One region of the Xenorhabdus sp. KJ12.1 genome, then DNA from elsewhere that is predicted to be linked to it. Evidence: riboswitches for the same ligand, from Rfam matches in the RefSeq annotation. Region 1 holds a riboswitch; each other region holds the start of a gene.
What was found. A riboswitch is a leader RNA that binds a small molecule or an ion and turns the genes downstream of it on or off. The one in region 1 is predicted to bind thiamine pyrophosphate.
Positions count from the first base shown of each region.

Region 1 (8,130 bases):
TGTTTGAAGTTCTGGCCAGCACAACTAAGGCGATGGCAATAGAAGAAATTACTCCTGAAAAGAAAACGCTATTGCGCCGCTTAAAAAGCAAGCTCATTTTCATGGAAAACCTGAAAAAAGATGGCGGAGTGCTTTCCTCCTCAGAAGCTGCCAAGCAATTAGGTGTATCGAAAGTGACCGTTAAAAATTGGAAAGATGCGGGAAAACTGTTAGCACTAAATATTGATGGGGAATTTTATTTTCCAGTATTTCAGTTTACTGATAACAGCAAGATTTCTAATAAAGGTGTATTAAAAGGAATTGGTCAATTACTGCCTTTACTGAAAGAAAAAGGGTTTAGTGATCGCCTGCAATATTCATTCTTTATGGAAAAACGTAATACCGCATTGAATGGCATATTTCCAGAAGGAAAAGAATTTAGCGTTGCCCAGTTATTACAAGAGGGGGCATCTGATGCCGTTATGCAGGAATTGCATCATCTTGTTCACTTATACGGCTCTCAGGATGCCGCATAATCAGGAAAAGGGGGGTAATTTTCCCCTATCTGTCTTTATATTCTATAAATTTCAATATCAGCCTTCTTCTACCGGAATTCCTAATTGTTCTACCAGAATATCTGCCACAGCTTCTCCCTGATATTCAAATTCACTAAGGCGCTGTATAGAATACGCTTTAGTGACTGCAATTCCGGTTCCATCGGGAACATCATGCCATAGAGCAAAACATTCTTCAGTCGTCACGTTAGAAGAAAATTTGATACCATTCAGCCCAGCTACATGGACTTTTTTGGCCAGTAATTGAGTTGTTTTCCGGGATGATGTGGTCATATCGTTGAGTGTCAACGAGGTTTTCTTTATTAATTTTGTTGTATCAAGGAGCTTCAGATCCTTTTCGATGACAACAATACCAATATAGAAATTTTCCAGATCAGATTCCCGAATCCCCAACTTCCCCTGAAATACTTCTTTCATTGCCGTCAGGGGATCACTTGCCAGATACATTGTGCCATTTATCCCGTCAGTTAAACCAAAACGGGTATCAGTACCAGTCGGATTGAAAAAGACACAACTTCCGCCATGCTCTCCATGTTGCAATCGTATTTTTTCACTACTTGACGGTACTTTCATTGAACAGGCGTGAAATATATCCTCCGAAAAACTTTCCACTTTTTTTTCAATAGATTTACTTTTCATTTCAAAAACTCTCACTCTTTATTGGCTGTGATGCATCTTGAAATCCATGCGGTATATCTTTGTCACTTTCTCGTTAATTTATTTCTTCTGTGAAGGGTATTCAGGTTTTCCAGAAATGATAATTTATTAAATTGTTTTTTTCTTTACTGGTTTACTTATCCAATGATATCTAAATATAAAAAGAATATTTCCATCCCCAAAACGGGGATGGAAAAAATAGGTAATTATTTTTACTGACTGAATTAAGTCAGAATTAGATTGCAACCGGTGCTTTAATACCCGGATGCGGGTCATAGCCTTCGATTTCAAAGTCTTCGAATCGATAATCGAACAACGATGCTGGCTTACGTTTGATAACCAGTTTCGGCAATGCGCGCGGTTCGCGGCTCAGTTGGAGTTTCGTCTGTTCCATGTGGTTGTTATAAAGGTGAGTATCACCACCCGTCCAAACAAAATCACCCACTTCCAGATCACACTGCTGAGCCATCATATGCACCAACAATGCGTAGCTGGCGATGTTAAATGGTAGCCCCAAGAAAACATCACAAGAGCGCTGGTAAAGCTGGCAGGACAGTTTGCCATCTGCCACATAGAACTGGAAGAAAGCATGACATGGTGCCAGTGCCATTTTATCCAGTTCTCCGACATTCCAGGCAGAAACGATGATCCGACGCGAGTCCGGGTCACTTTTCAACTGTTCAATAACGCTGGTCAGCTGATCAATCTGGCGGCCATCCGGTGCTCCCCATGAACGCCACTGTTTACCATAAACCGGGCCTAAATCACCATTTTCATCAGCCCATTCGTCCCAGATACTGACGCCATTTTCATGCAGGTATTTGATATTAGTATCACCATTCAGAAACCATAACAGTTCATGAATGATGGAACGAAGATGGCAACGCTTGGTTGTCACCAGCGGAAAACCCTCCTGCAAATTGAAACGCATCTGATGACCAAAGATCGAAAGTGTTCCTGTGCCTGTGCGGTCATCTTTTGCTGTGCCTTCTTCCAGCACTTTTTTCATTAAATCCAGATACTGTTTCATTTTGCCTCTTGTACCTTGTCTTTCTGCGTATTTTTTCGCGTATTGTTGCCGGTATTATTGTTGCTGGGACGTTTATAGGCCCATATCATCATCAATATCCCGACTAAAATCATTGGGATGGAAAGGATTTGCCCCATACTGATCCCATCAAATAATCCGAGCTGGGCATCAGGCTGACGGAAAAACTCAACGATGATGCGGAATGCACCGTAACCGATCAGGAATAATCCTGAAACGCTTCCCATCGGGCGTGACTTACGGATAAATAAATTAAGGATGATAAACAGTACGATGCCTTCCAGTATCATTTCGTACAGTTGTGAGGGGTGACGGGGCAGAACACCATATTTTTCCAGAATAGGCCATAAAGAAGGGTCTTTAGTTGCCAGTGCGATGTCTTCACTTTGAGAGCCGGGGAACAACATTGCCCACGGTGTATCAAGCGTGACACGCCCCCACAGTTCGCCATTGATAAAGTTACCAATGCGCCCCATCCCTAAGCCAAAAGGCACCAGTGGAGCAACAAAATCGGCGGTTTGCAGGAAGTGACGTTTCGTCCTGCGGGAGAACCACCACATGGCACAAATAACACCGATCAGCCCGCCGTGGAAAGACATCCCGCCATCCCATACCTTAAACAGATACAGGGGGTTCTCCATAAACACCGGGAGGTTATAGAACAGAACATACCCGAGACGCCCGCCGAGGAATACACCGACAAACCCCGCATACAACAGGTTTTCTACTTCGTTCTTCTCCCAGCCACTATTTGGTTTTGCTGCCCGACGATTTGCCAGCCACATGGCAAAAACAAAGCCAACCAAATACATAAAACCGTACCAGTGAAGTGATACCGGCCCGATTGAGAATATGACCGGATCAATATTAGGAAATGCCAGATAGCTAGTGCTCATCGTTCCCCACTAAAAATAATGTTGTGTGAATGCCCTAAGGCAGATCATTGTAAATAACAGATCACCGTAAATAACCGATCACCTTAAATAACAATGGTAAATAATAGCATGGGCGGCTAAATGCCACCACGCACCAGCCCACCAAGGCCGTGGGTTTCCATAAAAGCAGAACAGATTTCTTTCACCTGTTGGGTGGTTTCTGCTCTCAGGATTTCCTGAATAAAATAACTCAGTTCTGCGGAATCTAAATGATGTAATAGGTATTTAATTCGTGGAATACTCCGACCGCTCATGCTCAGGCAACGATAACCCAAACCAACTAATATCAGCACCCCCATCGGCAAACCCGCCATTTCCCCACAAACACTAACGGGTAAACCAATGCGCTGACTTTCATCAACAATCTGTTTTAAGGCCTTAATCATTGCCGGATGAAGATTGTCATACAAAGAAGCAACATGGGTATTATTACGATCTACCGCAAGTAAATACTGAGTTAAGTCGTTGGTACCAATAGAGATAAAATCAACACGTTTCTTCAATTGTGGTAACAGCAGGATCAGAGAGGGCACTTCTACCATGACGCCAATTTGTGGCATCGCAATGGTTGTGGCAGCGGATTGTTCAACTTCTGTCTTTGCCCTGTTGATCAGTTTTTTGGCTTCATCAATCTCTTCAATACAGCTTACCATCGGCAACAATATTTTCAGATTTCCGATCGATATATTCGCTTTCAACATCGCCCTAAGCTGGATCAGAAATATTTCCGGTTGATCCAGCGTTATGCGAATTCCCCGCCAACCAAGGCAAGGGTTTTCTTCATTAATAGGCATATAAGGAAGATGTTTGTCAGCGCCAATATCCAGTGTTCTCAATACAACTGATTTGTCAGGGAAAAGTGTCAGCATTTCCTGATAGCGATTTTTCTGTTCATCTTCTGATGGAAAACCGCTGTGCAGCATAAAAGGGATCTCAGTACGATACAACCCGACGCCATCAATACTATCGCCTATTTGTTGCTCATATTTCAGGCTCAACCCTGCATTGAGTTGAACCCGCACCCTCTCTCCACTTTTAAGCCGGGCTTTTTGTTGCTGCCCCCCTTCGGCCAGTTTACTGAGAACCTGCTCTTCTTCAATGATCTGGCGATATTCCTGAACAACCAGCGGCTCTGGATCAATGAAAAATTCTCCCCGATAACCATCCAGAATCAACATTCGGTTATGCAGCAATTCCGGATGAATATCAGCACCCATAATCGCCGGTATTCCCATCGCCCTGACTAAGATTGCAGAATGTGAATGCGTTGCCCCATCACGCACAATAACACCCACCAGCTTATCCTGCGGGATTTCAGCCAGTAAGTTAGCGCTGAGTTCATCTGCCACCAGAATAAAACGCTCTGGCCACTGGCTATTGCCGGTAAAATCATCGTCCAGATGAAAGAGTAACCGCTGCCCGAGCGCCCGTAGATCAGAAGCCCTTTCCCGCATATAGGCATCCTGAAGATTGGCAAATTGTTCCGCATATTTCTCCACAACACTTTTTACCGCCCACTCTGCGATAAAACCATTATCAACTGAGTGGAACAGATCCTGTTTAAGTTTCGGATCATTCAGTAAGTGGGAATAGAGATCAAAAATAGCAGCACTTTCTTTCTGCGAGCTGGCAGTAAAGCGTTTACTTATCCGGCGACATTCTGCTGTTGCCTGCTCAAGCGCACGGGTCAGGCGGGAACGTTCTGCCTGATAATCGAGTGTTAACGCTTCAGATACCTGCTCAAGTGATGGCTGGGAACAATCCTGCCAGCCCTGAGCCATCGCAATACCCTGAGAGACCGCCAGTGCTTTGATGTGGGTCTGACAATACTGACTTGATAATCCACGAACCTGGGCCTGAGCAAGGATCGCCGCCAATTGCATGGCAAGAGTCACCATAAAAGACTCTTCACTTTCATCAAACGAGCGCCGCTCATTTTGTTGAACGACCAGAATCCCCTGCAATTGGCGGCGGTAGATGATCGGAACACCTAAAAAGGCCCGGAGATTCTCTTCTTTTACTTGAGGAATATATTTGAAGCTGGGGTGATCACGTACATCAGCAAGGTTGATTAACTCTGACAAGCGCCCGACTTCACCCACAACACCTTCGTCAAAGGAGAGGCTGACCGTGCGCTTTCCCGGCTTCTTCAACCCCCGGGTTGCCATCAGGTAATAACGCTGGCGCTGATGATCGGCCAGATAAATAGAACAAACATCCGTGTTCATTGCTAAACAGGTTTCATTAACTAACAGCTCAAGCGCTTCCGATAAATTCGTTGCCATCGCAACCTTTTCAACAATTTCCCGTAAGCGCATGAGCATAACAATTACCTAACTTCTTCTACGACGATAATAGGCTGAGTAGGGTTGTGGCGCTGATTCCTGTACTGGCATCACGATGGAGGAAAACTCTTTCATCACACGGCGATACACATCCCGTTTAAAGGAAACAACCTGCCTGACAGGGTACCAATAACTCACCCACCGCCAACCATCAAATTCTGGTGTACTACTGCGCTGCACATTAATCTCTTTTTCACTGCAAAGCAGCTGCAATAAAAACCAGCGTTGCTTTTGCCCTATACAGACGGGCTTTGTATCCCAACGCACCAAACGTTTGGGTAATTTGTAACGCAACCAGCTACGAGTGGAGGCTAAAACCCGTACATCTTTGCGACTTAAACCAACTTCTTCGAACAACTCACGATACATCGCTTGCTCTGGCGATTCTCCCGGATTGATACCTCCTTGGGGGAACTGCCATGAATGCTGTCCATAACGGCGGGCCCACAGAACCTGCCCCTGACGATTACAAATTACAATTCCTACATTCGGGCGGTAGCCATCATCATCGATCACCAGACTACCTCTCGATAAAACGAATTTGAAAAGATAGCTAATTGTTTCACACTCCCCTCAAGCGGTAAACCTCTATACCTAATGGATTTAGAATTGCATCCCGGCGGTAAGGAAACACCCCTTTGGAACTCGGATCTCCGCCTATTTATAAAACGATAGCAGGAATGTGAGCACAGCCAATAAATCAGAAAAAATAGTCAGAAAGATGTCAGATATATTAATGAGGCTTTGCAGTCACTACTTTAGCCTCTACAATATGCTCATCTCAACGGGGTGCGATTGTTGTCGGACAACATCGCTGAGAGCAAACCCGTAGAACCTGATCCGGTTGGTACCGGCGTAGGGATTTGAGCCACTACTCATTGATATATAGCAGTCATTTTATCAGACACTTTCTCAAATCCTTTACCAACCTGCTGGTCACTTGTTTAATTATGAGTGCTAATAACGATTATTAATAACCACTATTAATAACGACAGGAGAGCAAAGTGTTTAAGCGTTTATTTTCCCGGTTGATCGCAATCAGTGCATTATCGGTTTCTGCATGTGCCTTTGCTCAGGCAGCACAGGCTAAGCCTACACTGACTGTTTATACTTATGATTCGTTTGCCTCCGAGTGGGGAGCAGGCCCGGCTATTAAAAAAGCTTTTGAATCCGAGTGTGACTGTGAATTAAAACTCGTTGCGCTGGAGGATGGTGTTTCTTTACTGAACCGTATAAGAATGGAAGGTAAAAAAACCCAGGCTGATATCGTGCTGGGTTTAGATAATAACCTGATTCAGTCTGCTCAACAGACAGGGTTATTCACCCCTGTCAGCATTGATACCACAAAATTAAAACTGCCTTTCACCTGGAATAACAGTACTTTTATTCCCTACGATTACGGTTATTTTGCTTTTATTTACAATAAAAACACCCTGCCTAATCCCCCAAAAAGTATGGCTGAGCTCATTAACAGCCAGCAGAACTGGAAGATTATTTATCAGGACCCGCGCACCAGTACCCCCGGCTTAGGTTTTTTACTCTGGATGCAGGAACTCTATGGTGATAAGGCCGCACAAGAGTGGCAGAACATAGCCAAGAAAACGCTGACGGTAACTAAAGGCTGGAGTGAAGCCTACGGGTTATTCCTGAAAGGAGAAGGCGATATGGTGCTCAGCTATACCACCTCACCGGGCTATCACATCATGTCCGAGAAAAAGAATAATTATGCCGCAGCCATATTTGATGAGGGGCACTATTTACAGGTTGAAGTTGCTGCACAGCTGGCTTCAAGCAAGCAGCCTGAACTGGCTCAGAAATTCATGCAATTCATGCTTTCTCCAGCATTCCAGCAAGTTCTTCCGACTACACAGTGGATGTATCCTGTTACTGATATTCCTCTGCCAGAAGTGTTCAAACAACTGCCTGTGCCAGAGAAATCACTGCAATTCAACGCAGATGAAGTGGCAAAACACCGAATACAATGGATCCGTACATGGCAAAGTGCTGTAAGCCGTTAATCGCGGGTTGGTTATTGCCGGGGGTAATTGCCTCCGGCCTGTTGCTCCTCATTGCGCTTTCCGCTTTTGGTGTACTGTTTTTTTATGCGCCTGAAAGTCACTGGCAGGTATTTCTGAATGACAGCTATTTGTGGCATGTGATTCGTTTTACTTTCTGGCAAGCATTTTTATCCGCCTTATTTTCAGTGATACCCGCCATATTTCTGGCCAGAGCGCTCTATCGCCGCCGTTTTCCGGGCAGAACGCTTTTCCTACGCCTGTGTGCCATGACGCTGGTTCTGCCGGTTTTAGTCGCTCTGTTTGGCATACTGACTGTTTACGGACGCGTTGGCTGGCTGGCCAGTCTTTGCCAGTGGATAGGGATTGAATACCATTTCACGCCTTACGGCCTTCAGGGTATTTTACTCGCTCATATTTTCTTCAATATGCCGATGGCTACGCGCTTATTACTCCAGTCACTGGAAAATATTGCAATAGAACAACGGCAGCTTGCAGCTCAGCTTGGTATGAATGAGTGGCAACATTTTCGTTTTGTCGAATGGCCTTACCTGCGCCGCCAGATTTTGCCAACA
Region 1 covers NZ_CAWNQH010000094.1:79,403-87,532, forward strand. The annotation lists gene AACS92_RS16910 (hypothetical protein) at 1-515, shown strand, start outside; gene AACS92_RS16915 (RES family NAD+ phosphorylase) at 573-1,193, opposite strand; gene thyA (thymidylate synthase) at 1,447-2,241, opposite strand; gene lgt (prolipoprotein diacylglyceryl transferase) at 2,238-3,155, opposite strand; gene ptsP (phosphoenolpyruvate--protein phosphotransferase) at 3,272-5,518, opposite strand; gene rppH (RNA pyrophosphohydrolase) at 5,528-6,055, opposite strand; TPP riboswitch at 6,315-6,419, shown strand; gene thiB (thiamine ABC transporter substrate binding subunit) at 6,545-7,558, shown strand; gene thiP (thiamine/thiamine pyrophosphate ABC transporter permease ThiP) at 7,534-8,130, shown strand, end outside.

Region 2 (8,130 bases), on a different contig from region 1:
TTCGGAAAACTGTGCTTCATCATTGGCATCCTGAATGGAACCGGGACGTAAGCCGTCTCCCAGAGAAAGGGAAACATCGTAGGCGGCACAGATTTCACAAATTTCACGGAAATGGGTATAGAGGAAGTTTTCCTGATGATGAGAGAGACACCATTTCGCCATAATGGAGCCACCACGGGAAACAATGCCTGTCAGTCGTTTGGCGGTCATCGGAACATAGCGCAGCAGAACGCCGGCATGAATAGTAAAGTAATCGACTCCCTGTTCCGCCTGTTCCAGTAACGTATCGCGGAACATTTCCCACGTCAGGTTTTCCGCAATGCCATTGACTTTTTCCAGCGCCTGATAGATGGGGACTGTACCAATTGGCACCGGGCTATTACGCAGTATCCATTCACGGGTTTCGTGGATATAGCGCCCGGTGGAAAGATCCATTACGGTATCCGCGCCCCAGCGGGTAGACCAGATCAGCTTCTCAACTTCTTCTTCAATGGAAGAGGTGACGGAAGAATTACCGATATTGGCATTCACTTTCACCAGAAAATTGCGCCCGATAATCATCGGTTCAGATTCTGGGTGGTTAATGTTGGCAGGAATAATCGCACGGCCCGCAGCGACTTCCTGTCGCACAAATTCCGGCGTAATGTTTTCCGGTAAGTTGGCACCGAAACTTTGCCCCGGATGCTGCTGGAGAAGCACTTCACCGCGGATACGTTCACGCCCCATATTTTCCCGCAGGGCGATAAATTCCATCTCCGGCGTGATAATGCCTTTACGAGCGTAGTGTAATTGGGTAACGCGTTCGCCAATTTTCGCTTTCAAAGGGTGGGGACGATGGTGAAAACGCAGATGATCCAGTCCGGCATCCGCTAGGCGCTGTTGGGTAAAATCAGAGCTGAGGGTTGTGACAGGCTCTGTGTCATTGCGCTCTTCAATCCACGGCTGGCGGATTTTCTGTAAACCTGCGTGTACGTCCAGTACGGCTTCAGGGTCGCCATAAGGGCCGGAAGTATCATAAACAGGTACGGGTTCATTTTCCTCAAATTGGGGCGCTTCTTTTGTCCCGCCAACCAGTGTAGGAGATACCTGAATTTCACGCATAGGAACCTGAATATCCTCGCGTGAACCTTCCAGATAGATACGACGTGAATTGGGGAAGGTAACACCCTGAATTGAATTGATAAATTCCTGTGCGGCATCCCGTTGGGCTTTACGTGGACGTGCCGGATGAGTTTTAGGGGAGATATCAGTTGTAGGGATAATATCTGCGCTGGAGGTGACGGTATCATTAGTAATAGCATTAGACATAGCAAATTCCTGACTGTGTGATCGCCTGTAATCAGGCTTAAGTTGAGAAAATTGCTTGTCTGGAGCTCGCAGGGAGTAATGATGATTGCTGAACAGTGTTATCTGGCAGAAGATCTGTACAGAAGCAATAAAGCATATCAGCAGAGGGATTACTCTTGTTCCCTTCGCGGGTATTAGCCCGATCAGGTTCTGCGGATCCCGAATAAACGGTCTCAGCCTGTGTCCACCGTGATATACGCTGAACGCTAGGCACTCCGACAAGAAAACACCCCAGAGTATAAAGGGGATTATGGAAACTGCAACCGGAAAACCGAGCCTTTTGTATTGGCCCGATGTCAGGTATTAATATTAATTCCGTGGCGCTAACGCCCAGCTCAATTGCTTCCAACCATGTTTTTCTGCTGCTGACTGCAATTTTACATCCGGATTCACGGTAAATACTTCACTGGCAAAGAAACACATCGGCAAGTCGTTCGATGAGTCTGTGTAAAAAGAGATATGTTGTGGCGATAAATTCTGTTCTGTCAGCCATTGCTGTAAGCGGGTAACTTTCCCTTCCCGGAAAGTTGGGACACCTTCAATATCGCCGGTATAACAGCCATCTTTCATGACCATATCAATCCCCATGGCGGTTTTTACGCCAAATACAGCCGCGATTTTTTTCACCACGAAAGAAACAGTAGCAGAAATGATAATGACGGGAATATTTTGTTGGCGGTAAATATCTAATTGTGTTTTCGCTGCGGGGTAGAAGAGAGGTTTGATTGTCGTTTCTACAAAATCTGTCAGCCAGATATCAACTTGTTCATGGGGTATTTGGCAGAGGGCTTGTAAACTGACTGACAGATATTCCTGCATATTCAGTTTCCCTGCACTGTAATCCGATATCATTTTCTGGTCTGCTTCTATAAAGCGGGGGTCAGTAATGATCTGCTTTTCCCATAAATAATTCGTCCAGAGTAGACTGGAATCCCCACGGATCAGGGTGTCGTCCAGATCAAATATGGCAACCTGCTGTGACATAGTTGTTATTCCTCAAATCTGAAATCGACAGGATAAGGTCGATTGAAAGAGAATCAAATATTTTATTGCTACGGCTTAATGAACACCCGAAAATATGCACATTCAGAAGCATTGTTAATATAACAGATTGCAGACAGAATACGATGAAGAGGAGTATGCTGTAATGATGTTAATCTTGGTTAACATTTAATTAACACTGACTTGGTTAATATATTCTTAATTAACGCAGCATATGACACAACACATGATGGAACCAATGATGCAAAAAAAACTGACAGGTATAGAACGAGGCTGGTGGATTGTCAGTCTTGAAAACAGAGTTTGGCTTCCGCAGGGAGACTTACCACTGGGTACTGCTGAGAGCTGGTCATTGCAGGGCCTTGTCGCCTACGTGATTGGCGAGTGGTTGGGAGAAGTAGTGTGGCTCATCCGTCATAAGATGGCATCAGAGATGTATTCTCCCCGCCGGATTGCAGAACAGGATCCTCAATTATTTCAGTTGGTAGGGCGCGGAGTCCAGTTGGCGGAGTTTTACCGCTCACATCGTTACTGTGGGTATTGCGGTCATGAAATGCAGCAGACTGAGCACGAGTGGGCCTGCCTGTGCCACCATTGCGATGAACGCTATTATCCGCAAATTGCTCCCTGCATTATTGTGGGTATCCGCCGTGAAGATCACATTCTACTGGCACAACATCAGCGTCATCGCAATGGTATTCATACCGTGCTGGCTGGGTTTGTGGAAGTGGGTGAAACACTGGAGGAGACGGTACATCGTGAGGTGATGGAAGAGAGTGGAATAAAAATCCGTAACCTGCGTTATGTGACTTCTCAACCGTGGCCTTTTCCTCATTCATTGATGATGGGGTTTCTGGCTGATTATGAGAGTGGTGATATTGAACATGACCCCGTTGAGCTGATCAGTGCGGATTGGTATCGATATGATGATCTTCCCCTGATCCCCGGGCCTGATACGATTGCCCGCCGTCTGATTGAGGAAACGGTCGCACTATGTCGTCAGAGCTGTCGCCAGTATTGATAGTGAATACTTACAAATCATGAGAGTTACCCGATTTTTTCTATCAGGTAACTCTCAGCCTTTAACTATATTTGATTATTTTTGTTCCGTAAGACCCCGGTTTTTCAGCATAGATTCAGTACTTGGTGGCTTACCTCGCCAGTCGATATACAGTTTTTCCAGATCTGTACTATTACCGCGTGACAGTATCTTATCGCGGAAAATCTGACCGTTTTCTTTTGTCAGACCGCCATGCTCGGTAAACCATGCAAACGCATCGTCGGCCAGCATTTCTGTCCACAGATAGGCATAATAACCGGCAGCATAACCACCGCCCCAAATGTGTTTGAAGTAACTGGAACGGTAGCGCGGTGGCACGTAGTTGAGGTGGATATTGTCTTCTTGCAAAGACGCGGCTTCAAATTTATTCACATCCTGCTGCGGCTTATCTGCGGCCAGCATATGCCAGTGCATATCCAGCAGTGCGGCTGATAGTAACTCGGTCATTTGATAACCTTTGTTAAACTTATCCGCCTGATTGATTTTATCCATCAGTGCCTGCGGCATGACTTCGCCAGTTTGGTAATGTCTGGCGTAATTCGCAAATACCTTGGGATCACGGGCCCAGTATTCATTAATTTGTGACGGGAATTCCACAAAGTCACGAGCAGTACTGGTTCCTGACAGAGTCGGGTATTCCTGATCAGCAAACATGCCGTGTAATGCATGTCCAAATTCATGAAATATTGTGATCACGTCATCATACGATAACAGTGCTGGCTGGCCCGGAGCCGGTTTAGTAAAGTTGGCAACGTTGTAAATTACCGGTTTGGTTCCGAAGAGTCTGGACTGATCGACAAAATTACTCATCCAGGCGCCACCGGCTTTATTGTCACGCTTAAAGTAATCGGAATAGAACAACGCCAGTTGTTGCCCGTCCTTATCGAAAACTTCATACACGTGGACATCGGGATGATAAACCGGAATGTCTTTACGCTCTTTAAAGGTAATGCCATATAGCAGGTTGGCGGCGTAGAACACGCCGTTATTCAGGACGTTATTCAGTTCGAAATAGGGCTTAATCTGGGACTCATCCAAATCATACCTTGCCTTGCGTACCTGTTCGGCATAGAACGGCCAATCCCATGCTTCCACTTTGAAGCCGCCTTTTTGCTGGTCAATCACGGCCTGAATATCTTTTGCTTCACGTTCAGCGCGTGCAGTTGCAGCAGGGACAATATCACGTAAAAACTTCAATGCGACTTCCGGTGTTTTTGCCATCTGGCTTTGCAGCTTCCATGATGCGTAATCTTTGAAACCTAGTATCTTAGCCTGCTCAGCACGGATTTTCGCTAATCGGGACAGCGTTTGGCGTGTGTCGTTATCATCCCCTTTTTCCGCTCGGTTCCACGATGCTTCGAATAACGCCTTACGTGTATCGCGATCTTTCAGATCTTGCAGAATCGGTTGTTGGGTTGTGTTCTGTAATACGAACAACCATTGATTATCCAGCTTACGCTCACTGGCAGCCTGTGCAGCCGCAGCCATTTCGCCATCGGATAGCCCGGCCAGCAGAGTTTTATCCTTAATCGTCAGAGCGCCATCTTTGGTTGCTGCTAACAATTTATTGGTAAATTGAGTACGAAGGGTTGCCGATTCCTGATTTAATGCTTTCATTTTTATTTTGTCAGCATCAGATAAATTGGCACCCGCTAATTCGAATTGCTTATAAATGACTTCTACCAGACGGAGCGATTCTGCGTCCAGATTCAGTTTTTCGCGCTGTTGGTAAATGGTTTTGATGCGATTGAACAGTTTACTGTTCAGCATAATCTCATCATTCATTGCCGCCAGCTTTGGTGACATTTCCTCACTGAGTTTTTGTAACCCGTCAGTCGTATTGGCTGAGGTCATCGCCCAAAATACGTTTGTTACCCGCTCCAGCGTTGTGCCGGATTTCTCCAGTGCGATAAAGGTATTTTCAAAGTCAGGCGGGGCGGGATTATTGGCGATCTTCTCCACTTCTTCCAGCTTCTGTTTAATACCGGCCGTGATTGCAGGTGAGTAGTCTGTTTCTTTTATTTTATCAAACGGAGGAGCCTGGAAGGGGAGTACGCTGGTATAGAAGAAAGGATTATTCTTATCTTGTTGTTGGTCAACTTCATTGATCACACTTACCTCCTTTATCTGACCACCAGATACGCTAGTGTGGCCAGAGCCCCGTTTATTTTCTTCGGCTTGTGCCTGAGTGCCTAATGCTAAGCCAATAGCCAGTACTAAAATGGATAAACGCATCAGTCGAAACTCCTCCATGTAAATTTTATAGGTTATTTATCAATAAAAATGACTTTATAAGAGCTTTGAGACAGTCGAGTGACGATGGCCGCTTAACTAAAGCCCATTAACGACTGTCAATTAACTAACGTAAACCAATTCATCCAACGATTAACTGAAAAGCGCGAACGGTGAAGGATTATGGCAATGTGAGATACCAGATTGCCTGTGCGCTACATATCTGTAACACAAGGTTAACATAATGAGAGCAATAGACCGGAGTGCCTAGCTCTTGTTCCTGGTTTTGTGAACCCATACATAAATTTTTTTCATCTTAGGTTGTTGATTGATGACCGAACGTTTATTTATTGGCAGTCACGACGGAAGTTAGGCTTTTGACGTGTTATCATGCGGGCGCTTTTTGTCGATAATCAAGGGAGCCTGTCATGAATGAGTTGAAAAACGACCGTTATCTGCGTGCCTTATTGCGTCAGCCAGTTGATATCACTCCGGTATGGATGATGCGGCAGGCAGGACGATATTTACCTGAATATAAAGCAACACGGCAGGAGGCGGGAGATTTCATCTCGTTATGCAAAAATACTGAACTGGCCTGTGAAGTGACTCTTCAGCCTTTGCGACGTTTTCCTCTGGATGCGGCCATTCTGTTTTCCGATATTTTGACCATTCCTGATGCAATGGGATTAGGGTTGTATTTCGAAGCTGGTGAAGGCCCGCGTTTTCAGTCGCCAATCCTTAACCATGCTGATGTAGAAATGTTACCTATTCCTGATCCGGAGATGGAGCTGGGTTATGTCATGGATGCTGTCCGTGCGATACGCAAGGCACTGGCAGGGCAGGTTCCTCTGATTGGTTTTTCCGGCAGCCCGTGGACACTGGCAACCTATATGGTCGAAGGCGGAAGCAGTAAGGCGTTTACTAAGATCAAAGCCATGATGTATGCTGAGCCGGCGATACTTCATCTGTTGCTGGATAAATTGGCTGATAGCGTTATTCTATATCTGAATGCTCAGATTAAAGCAGGCGCACAATCTGTCATGATTTTCGATACGTGGGGCGGAGTTTTGTCCCAGCGCGATTATCAGGAGTTTTCCCTGCGATATATGCATAAGATTGTCGATGGGCTGATCCGCGAGCATGAGGGCCGTAGAGTACCTGTCACCCTATTTACAAAAGGGGGAGGGCAATGGCTTGAGGCGATGGCTGCAACTGGCTGTGATGCTCTTGGGCTGGACTGGACAACGAATATTGCTGATGCACGCCGTCGTGTCGGAGATAAAGTCGCCCTACAGGGGAATATGGACCCATCTATGCTGTATGCTCAGCCAGCGCGGATTGAACAGGAAGTTTCGACTATCCTGCAAGACTTTGGTACAGGTAATGGGCATGTTTTCAATCTGGGGCATGGTATTCATCAGGACGTTCCGCCAGAGCATGCAGGGGCTTTTGTCGAAGCAGTGCACCGGTTATCAGCGAAATACCATCAATAAAATCTATGTACAACACTAAAGCACTACGTCAAGAACAGATAGAGAAAGCACAATTGGTGATTCGCCATGATGTGCTGCCAGCTTCTTTTATCCCGGAATTCATTGCAGGTGCTGACGTTGGGTTTGAAGAAAACGGCACGATAACCCGTGCCGCCATCGCTGTTTTACATTATCCCTCTCTTAAGCTGGCAGAATACCAGATCGCGAGAATGGCGACTGTACTTCCCTATATTCCCGGTTTACTCTCATTTCGTGAATATCCGGCATTGATCGCAGCATGGGGTAAGTTAAACTTACGTCCTGATTTGGTGATGGTTGATGGTCAGGGGATAGCTCACCCAAGACGTTTCGGCATTGCCAGCCATTTTGGGTTGTTGGTGGATGTTCCGACAATCGGGGTAGCTAAAAGTCGCCTTTGTGGTGAACATGCTCCTGTCGGAGAAGTGGTAGGAAGCCGTCAGCCACTGATCGATCATGGTGAACAGATAGGTTTGGTCTGGCGGAGTAAAAAAAGGTGTAATCCACTCTATATTTCCATTGGTCATAAGGTCAATATTGACAGCGCCATTGGTTGGGTTGAACACTGTATGAAAGGATATAGGTTACCTGAACCGACCCGTTGGGCTGATGGAATAGCCTCAAATAGAGCGTTTTTTAGGCAAACAATGCAGAAAAGTCTTTAATTGAGGCGGAAATATGTGGATATTCTTGATTTTCAGGTAAACTTCGGCGCAAATTAGGCATCATGAGTAACGACTAATGTTAAGAAACCCGATTCACCTGAGGTTGGAGAAGCTTGAAAGTTGGCAACATCTAACTTTTATGGCTAGTCTATGTGAGCGGATGTATCCGAATTATCACACGTTTTGCCATCAGACTGAGTTTGTTGATCCTGCACAATATCGCCGAATTCTTGATCTGGTGTGGGAAACATTAGTTGTCAAAGATGCAAAAGTAAATTTTGATAACCAGCTGGAAAAATTGGAAGCCATTATC
Region 2 covers NZ_CAWNQH010000116.1:111,313-119,442, forward strand. The annotation lists gene thiC (phosphomethylpyrimidine synthase ThiC) at 1-1,308, opposite strand, end outside; TPP riboswitch at 1,451-1,575, opposite strand; gene AACS92_RS19430 (HAD family hydrolase) at 1,657-2,331, opposite strand; gene nudC (NAD(+) diphosphatase) at 2,591-3,370, shown strand; gene dcp (peptidyl-dipeptidase Dcp) at 3,446-5,644, opposite strand; gene hemE (uroporphyrinogen decarboxylase) at 6,070-7,134, shown strand; gene nfi (deoxyribonuclease V) at 7,140-7,817, shown strand; gene AACS92_RS19455 (YjaG family protein) at 7,894-8,130, shown strand, end outside.
Region 2: another riboswitch for thiamine pyrophosphate. It lies ahead of thiC (phosphomethylpyrimidine synthase ThiC); the one in region 1 lies ahead of thiB (thiamine ABC transporter substrate binding subunit).

Region 3 (8,130 bases), on a different contig from region 1:
TGGCTATTGTGAACCTGATAGCTATTTTCTTGTTATCAGGCATTGCGCTGAAATTGGCTAAAGACTATAACCAGCAGAGAAAAGCAGGGCAGTTACCAACATTTGATATTAATATGTATCCGGAACTCCAAAAGCAGATTGAAGAAGGCATTTGGGATAATGAGCCGGCTCAGAAGAATCAAAAACGTAATAGCTGAAATTAAGACCAATATTCATTATTAGTAAAATAAAATGGATAAACATATTAGCCGGATATTCCAGATTCAAATGGAAGTCCGGCTTTTATGTTATTGTAAAAATGGTATAACGCATAGCATTCCAGCCGATAAAAAGACAGCATCTATTCTAGTTTCATCTACTATATAGTGACATTATTCAATTTTTCTTCTGTTATTGTATAAATATGATGAGAAAAATCTTAGTAGGTGTGCTTATTACGCTATTGATTGGTTGTAGTCGGCAATCCCCATTGGAAGAAAGGAATGATTATCTTATTGATCATTTTTATTCGTATTCGACAAAAAAGAATATTGAATCAGTTAAGTTTTTGGTTATACATTATACGGCCTTGAATGAGAAGCGTTCTTTACGGGCTCTGACTGGCGGTAATGTCAGTGTCCAGTATTTGATTCCCGCTCATCCCAAATATAAAAATAATGAACCGATTATTTTTCAATTATCTTCTGAGGGAGAAAAAGCCTGGCACGCTGGCAGAAGTGAGTGGAGGGGATATAAAAATTTAAATAATTATTCTATCGGCATAGAAATAGTTAATTGTGGATTTAAAAAATACTTTCTTAAAAAAGAGTGGTGTGAATATCATCCAACACAAATAGATGCCTTGATCCGACTGACAAAAGATATTATCCGTAGGCATAAAATTGAAGCTGTAAATGTGGTTGGTCATAGTGATATCGCCCCACTTCGGAAAGAAGATCCCGGGCCTGTTTTTCCATGGCATACTCTTTATGAAGAAGGGATCGGGGCCTGGCCTGATGTTGATACGGTAAGTAAATATTTAGCTGACAGAGCGCCAGATACGCCTGTTCCCGTTATCAGAATACAAAAAGCACTGGCTGTTTATGGGTATTCTATTCCTCAGACAGGCTATCTGGATGTGCATACGCATAAAACGATCCGGGCATTTCAGATGCATTTTCGTCCATCAGATATTCAGGGTTATCCCGATGCAGAAACGGAAGCGATAGCATTAGCCTTAGTTGAAAAGTATAAATTAAATGAAAACTAATCTCGTTACGGTACTAAGGAAGATGGTTGAGAAGTTAGTAAAGTAGCGGCCTGATATTGACGTCAGGCCGCATAATTTATCTTATGATTAGCAATTGTAAGACAGGTGTAATGGAAGTTTAACTTCAAGCTCTATATCTGTACTTTGACGAAAATCGTAAGGTGTAATGCCATATTCTTTACGGAACATATAAGTAAAGTGGGATTGAGAGCCGAAGCCGAAATCCAGCGCAATATCAAAAATGGGTTGGGAACTGTTCTTCAGAAGATGTACAGCACCAGCCAGCCGACGTTGACGTATGTATTTACCCAGTGAGATCCCGGTGACTTCCTTGAATATTTTCTGCATGTGCCAAAGCGAATAGCCAGAGTAAGCAGCAAGTTCTTCAAGATGGATGACACGACCAAGGTGGTTTTCTATCCATTTACTCAGTGCGCATACAAGTGCTAAGTGATTATCCTGTGGCATTACAATTATAAATTGGTTAAAGGTGATGGGAAGTATACACAACTTCTTTTCAAGATTTTAGTTTTATACATAATCGACAATCGAGAGTTAATTTTACTCTTATCGGGCCTGAATATGCATTACAATCACAAAGGGATGAAGAGTGAATTAGTATGCGTTTCCGGTATTTATTCTTTGTGAATGATGTTTTAATATTCATCTGATTTGAATGAGTAGACTAAATATTGAGTCAAAATCAGAGTCTGACACGATAGCAATTAGTGTCAGAGTAGTTTGGGTATGATAGATCGCGCAAAAATTGAAGGAATCTAAGGTTTCTTCAGCCAGTTCAGGTCCAAAACGACAAATAAAATAGTTTAAACAGGTTCTATACCCAATGGATTTCGGGCTGCATTGCAGCGGTGAGTAAACTAAGCCAACACAGAAATGGCCTGAAAGACGACGGATATAATTATCGAAATAAGAGGACTAGATGACGGGGCATATACAACAGTCGACGCTTAAGCGTGGTTTAAAGAACAGGCATATTCAGCTTATTGCACTCGGTGGCTCAGTAGGGACAGGGTTATTTTTGGGAATTGCCCAAACGATAAAAATGGCCGGGCCTTCAGTGCTTCTTGGGTATGCTATTAGTGGTTTTATTGCATTCCTGATAATGCGCCAGTTGGGGGAAATGGTTGTTGCAGAGCCAGTAGCAGGTTCTTTTAGCCACTTTGCTTATAAATATTGGGGTAATTTTGCTGGTTTTCTATCCGGTTGGAATTACTGGGTTATGTTTATACTGGTTGGAATGGCGGAGCTCACAGCTGTCGGTATGTATATTCAATACTGGTGGCCTGAAATCCCAACGTGGGCTTCAGCAGCAATATTCTTTGTGGTGATTAATTCTGTCAATTTAATTAATGTCCGGCTCTATGGGGAGGCAGAATTCTGGTTCTCTATGATTAAAGTCGGAGCTATTATCGGCATGATCCTCTTCGGTTCTTACTTACTCATTAGTGGAACAGGAGGGCCGCAGGCCAGCGTAAGCAATTTATGGCAGTATGGCGGTTTCATGCCTAATGGTGCTGCGGGTCTGATCACAGCAATGGCCGTAATTATGTTTTCATTCGGTGGATTGGAAACCGTAGGAATTACGGCGGCAGAAGCTGAAAATCCAGAAAAAAACATCCCGAAGGCAACTAATCAGGTTGTGTACCGTATTTTACTGTTTTATATCGGTTCGTTGTTCATTCTGTTGTCTCTTTACCCGTGGATAAAAGTTGTTGAGGGTGGAAGCCCATTCGTTCTGATTTTCCATAATTTGGATAGCTTTTGGGTTGCTAATGCCTTGAATGTTGTCGTGCTGACTGCAGCGCTGTCGGTTTATAACAGCGGCGTTTATTGTAACAGCCGAATGTTATACGGCTTGGCTAAGCAGGGGAATGCACCACGTATTCTGACCAAAGTGAATAAGCGCGGTGTTCCGGTTTTATCAATTGCATTGTCAGCTTTGGCAACATCGATAGGTGTATTAATTAACTATGTTATGCCGGGTAAGGCATTTGAGCTTTTGATGGCATTGGTAGTGACAACCTTAGTTATTAATTGGATTATGATTTGTGTGTCACACCTGAAATTTCGGGCTGCAAAGGATGCCGAAGGGGTTAAAACAAGTTTCAGAGCATTCTGGTATCCATTTGGTAATTTCCTGTGTCTGATATTTCTGGCTTGTATTCTTATTATTATCCTGACGATACCTGATATACGTATATCTGTTATCCTCATGCCATTCTGGATTGGAGCATTGTGGGTTGGTTATTTATTTTCCAGATCCAATAAAGCAAAGACATAACTTGATAGTTTTAAAATGAGTATACTTTATCAGCCGGGCATATGCCCGGCTGATTTTTTTATAATGAATCTAATTTTATTAATCCCTGATAACAAAATTTTATTACATGAGAAAACTATGTGAAAATTTAAACTACAAAAATTGCATATAAAATGAATGTTATCCATTTTTCTCCATAAAATGTTTGCACTGAACTAATATCCGTGTAATAGGCTGCTTAAAGCTCAGTTTTTCTTGGGCTATAAACATGAAGTCAGCTTCTGACATATTTAAATAATAAAGGACGTCTATAAATTGAATAAAAGGGAATTCAACTGAACAATCTTTAATAAAGGATATACAAAATATAAAACAGCTGAATTTGGAGCAGTCATATTACACTCTCAGGTGTTAACAAATATACTCCATTCTTTTATCGCTTCTTCAATAAAGTTTAAAAGTTATAACTCTCTGCTGTATCTCTTAATAAGCGTGATAAACAGAATTATATATCAAAAAAATCAAAATACTTTCCAAGGGTTAAAATTCTATTTCTTTTTTAATTCATGGTGTTATGTAATATAAATACTTCTGGTTGACGTTAAATAAAAAGCAGATATTAATAATTTGAAATATGTGCTTTAGCTCGTGCCGCTGAAAAAAATGGCTTGCGATTATATAAAGAGTATGTGATAAAACACATGGGTAAACGAAGTACTATTTCTGTTAATGAATAGCAGCAATGAATACGGGTTCGTTTCTTTTTAATGCCAATCGGCTAATAAAGTGATTCAAAGGAAATTTTTGAAATGGCAAAAATCACTGGTACTGTGAAGTGGTTCAACGAGTCTAAAGGTTTTGGTTTTATTACTCCAGCTGATGGCAGCAAAGATGTATTTGTACATTTTTCTGCAATTATGAAAGATGGATTTAAAACATTGTCTGAAGGCCAACAAGTTGAGTTTGAAATTCAGGATGGTCCTAAAGGTCCAGCTGCTGCAAACGTGACAACTTTATAGTAATAAAAAGTAATTAAAAGTAATAAATTTATTTTTGCTGGTATTTTCATTGCCAGCTGAATATATATCGTTAATCTGTTTCATTATTTAACGATAACATATTGCAAATATCACTCTATTGGGATACTAATAGAGTGATTTTTATTTTGGCTCGGGGCGTTCTTAATTGAACTGAGAAGTACCCGTATTACCTGATCTGGATAATGCTAGCGTAGGGAAGTCTCGGTATATCCCATATCCGACAGATCTTGAAAGGCAACTTGAAAGAGAGTGGGTATTTTGATTGCCGCTTTTCCTGAGCTGGTCGCAGGAATCATCATCATGTCAATTCATTCATTGACCATTGCAGGAACTGATCCTAGCGGTGGTGCCGGCATTCAAGCCGATTTGAAAACCTTTTCTGCACTTGGCGTTTATGGCACAACTGTGATTACCGCCCTCGTTGCGCAAAATACCACTGGAGTGCAAGCAGTTTACGATATTGACCCAAGTTTCCTTGCTACTCAACTTGAGTCTGTGCTTTCAGATGTCAGGATAGACAGTATTAAAATTGGTATGTTATCGAATGTTGCTAATGTAAAAGTTGTCGCGGAAATGCTGCAACGTTACCCAGTTCCTTATACTGTACTGGATACAGTGATGCTGGCGAAGAGTGGAGATCCGTTACTGTCGGAAGAAGCTGCCACAGTTATGACAGAGTTACTACTACCTGTTGTTTCTTTAATTACTCCCAATTTACCTGAAGCGGCAGCACTGTTGAAATGTTCTTCTGCGGAAACAGAAGATGAAATGTTGCAACAAGGGCGAAAATTATTATCAATGGGTTGTCAGGCAATTCTGTTGAAAGGGGGGCATCTGGCTGACGGAGAAAGTCCTGACTGGTTGTTTACGCCTGAAGGAGAATGGCGTTTTACTGCTTCCAGAGTTAATACCCACAATACACATGGCACGGGTTGTACTTTGTCGGCGGCTCTTGCTGCATTACGACCACGTTATGAAGATTGGCAGAGCACAGTGCCAATTGCAAAAGCTTATTTACACAATGCCTTAGTGCAGGCAGATAAATTAGACGTGGGAAAAGGGATAGGGCCGGTACATCATTTCCATCAATGGTGGTAGTTACTGACCGTGAAAATGGGGATATAGCTATCCCCATATCTAATTTCTTTATTATTCAATTAATTATCCTGATTTTATCAGGCTATAGTGACGCTTTTGTCGAGGTAGACATCCTGTACTGAGTGGATCAGGGCAACGCCTTCTTTCATTGACTTCTTAAATGCCTTGCGCCCAAGAATTAACCCCATGCCTCCAGCGCGTTTGTTGATGACCGCAGTACGGACTGAATCACTCAAATCATTGGCACCAGAAGCTCCGCCGGAATTGATTAGGCCGGCACGCCCCATGTAACAGTTAGCCAACTGATAGCGAACTAAATCGATAGGGTGTTCTGTTGTTAATTCAGTATAGACACGTTTATCTGTGTGCCCGAAACCAATAGCAGTATAACCGCCATTAGTTTCCGCCATTTTTTGCTTAACAATATCAGCACCGATAGTGGCTGCCAGATGGTTTGCCTGACCGGTTAAATCGGCACTTGTATGGTAATCAACGCCATCTTTTTTGAAGGCAGAATTACGTAAATATGCCCACAGTACTGTGACCATTCCTAATTCATGAGCACGTTCGAAAGCAGCAGAAATTTCTTCTATCTGGCGGCGTGACTCATGAGAACCATAATAAATCGTTGCACCAACTGCAACTGCACCCATGTTAAATGCCTGTTCAACGCTGGCATATAAAGTCTGATCATATTCAGCGGGGTAGGTCAGAGTTTCATTGTGATTCAGTTTCACCAGAAATGGAATTTTATGGGCATAGCGGCGGGAAACAGATGCCAGAACACCATAAGTCGAAGCAACGCAATTACATCCTGCTTCAATTGCTAATTCAACAATATTTTTGGGGTCAAAATAGAGCGGATTTGCTGCAAAAGAGGCACTGGCTGAATGTTCAACTCCCTGATCAACCGGCAGAATCGAAAGATAACCAGTTCCTGCCAGACGCCCATGATTAAATAAAGTTTGCATTGAGCGCAATACCGCGTTTGGCCGATTGTTTTCGATCATTACACGATCAACAAAATCTGCACCCGGAATGTAGAGATTTTCACGTGGAATAGTGGAACATTGATGCTGCAATAAACTTTCTGCGTCTTTTCCTAACAACTTCACGATATCAGTCATGTTTAACTCCAGTTTGCAAAAGGCGCTACTGATTGTTGTTTATATTTGCATGGAGTACAAGGTGAGCAGGAAGGGAAGATGTAGTGGATCGCTTCAGTTGAGATTATACCCGTCGTCTTTCAAGTTGCCTCTTTGTTGGTTGTACTCATTTCCAGTCATCCAATGGCCTGGATTCATTCCCTTGTCGCTGCGATGTAACTTGGAACCATTGGGTATATTTTTCATAGTTAATGTTATGTTTATTAAAATTTAATTATTTCCCTCCTGTCATGCATGTGTATAGTGAGATAATATCAATCGACTCTGTTGGAAATAACTATCTCAAGGTGTTTTTCTAAAAATTCCTTCAGTATGTTGAATAAATATGAGTGATATTTATTCAAACCGATTTTTTTATTTACAATTAATTTTGTAATGGGTAGTGAGATAATTATTATTGACTGGATAAACTCAATAACTAGTAATTCAGTTAATGATTTTTTCTTGCTGATATTACTGATGATTTTTTGAATTTTAAAATTTTCAGGAAAAGAAAAGGCTAGCCCAAGGGAGATTGAGCTAGCCAAGGAGGTGGTTCCTAGTCTTACAGTGAAACTTTTTTAGTTCTTCATTTTTCAGAATGGATGATACGAGAAATAAAATAGTATTGATGTGATCTGTTTCTAAAAAAATGGAACTATTTCTGTAAAATTCATACTGAATTATTTTTTAGGAACTGTATTTGTATGAGGTGCTCGGGTATTACCCGATTTCAGATTACGGATAAGCAGCGCGTAATTCAGTTCAATTTCTTCAGGAACAGGCAAGTAAACAATATGACCGTCACCCGGAGCAACTTCGACAACCTGATTTTTTTTGTTTGTCATTGATGCCAGTACAAAGTTGATATTGCCTGCTGGCGTCATAATTTCAAGATTGTCACCAACGAGGAACTTATTTTTTACTGCTACTTCAGCCAGCCCGTTGATCCGATTGCCGGTAAATTCTCCGACAAATTGTTGCGTCTCTGATACTGAATAACCATATTCATAGGTTTGATAGGCATCGTGAGTATGGCGACGCAAAAAGCCTTCGGTATAACCACGATGAGCTAATCCTTCCAGCGTGCTCATTAAGGTTGGATCAAACGGTTTACCGGCAACGGCATCATTGATGGCACGGCGGTATACCTGAGCTGTACGGGCACAATAGTAGAAAGATTTAGTGCGGCCTTCTATTTTCAGCGAATGTACGCCCATGCCAGTCAGACGATCTACATGCTCCACTGCCCGCAAATCTTTGGAGTTCATGATATAAGTGCCATGTTCATCTTCAAATGCGCTCATATATTCCCCC
Region 3 covers NZ_CAWNQH010000064.1:7,689-15,818, forward strand. The annotation lists gene AACS92_RS08870 (alanine/glycine:cation symporter family protein) at 1-197, shown strand, start outside; gene AACS92_RS08875 (N-acetylmuramoyl-L-alanine amidase) at 407-1,249, shown strand; gene AACS92_RS08880 (helix-turn-helix domain-containing protein) at 1,337-1,717, opposite strand; gene AACS92_RS08885 (amino acid permease) at 2,190-3,551, shown strand; gene cspE (transcription antiterminator/RNA stability regulator CspE) at 4,340-4,549, shown strand; TPP riboswitch at 4,692-4,784, shown strand; gene thiD (bifunctional hydroxymethylpyrimidine kinase/phosphomethylpyrimidine kinase) at 4,871-5,668, shown strand; gene fbaB (class I fructose-bisphosphate aldolase) at 5,746-6,795, opposite strand; gene AACS92_RS08905 (hypothetical protein) at 7,089-7,361, opposite strand; gene trhP (prephenate-dependent tRNA uridine(34) hydroxylase TrhP) at 7,497-8,130, opposite strand, start outside.
Region 3: another riboswitch for thiamine pyrophosphate. It lies ahead of thiD (bifunctional hydroxymethylpyrimidine kinase/phosphomethylpyrimidine kinase); the one in region 1 lies ahead of thiB (thiamine ABC transporter substrate binding subunit).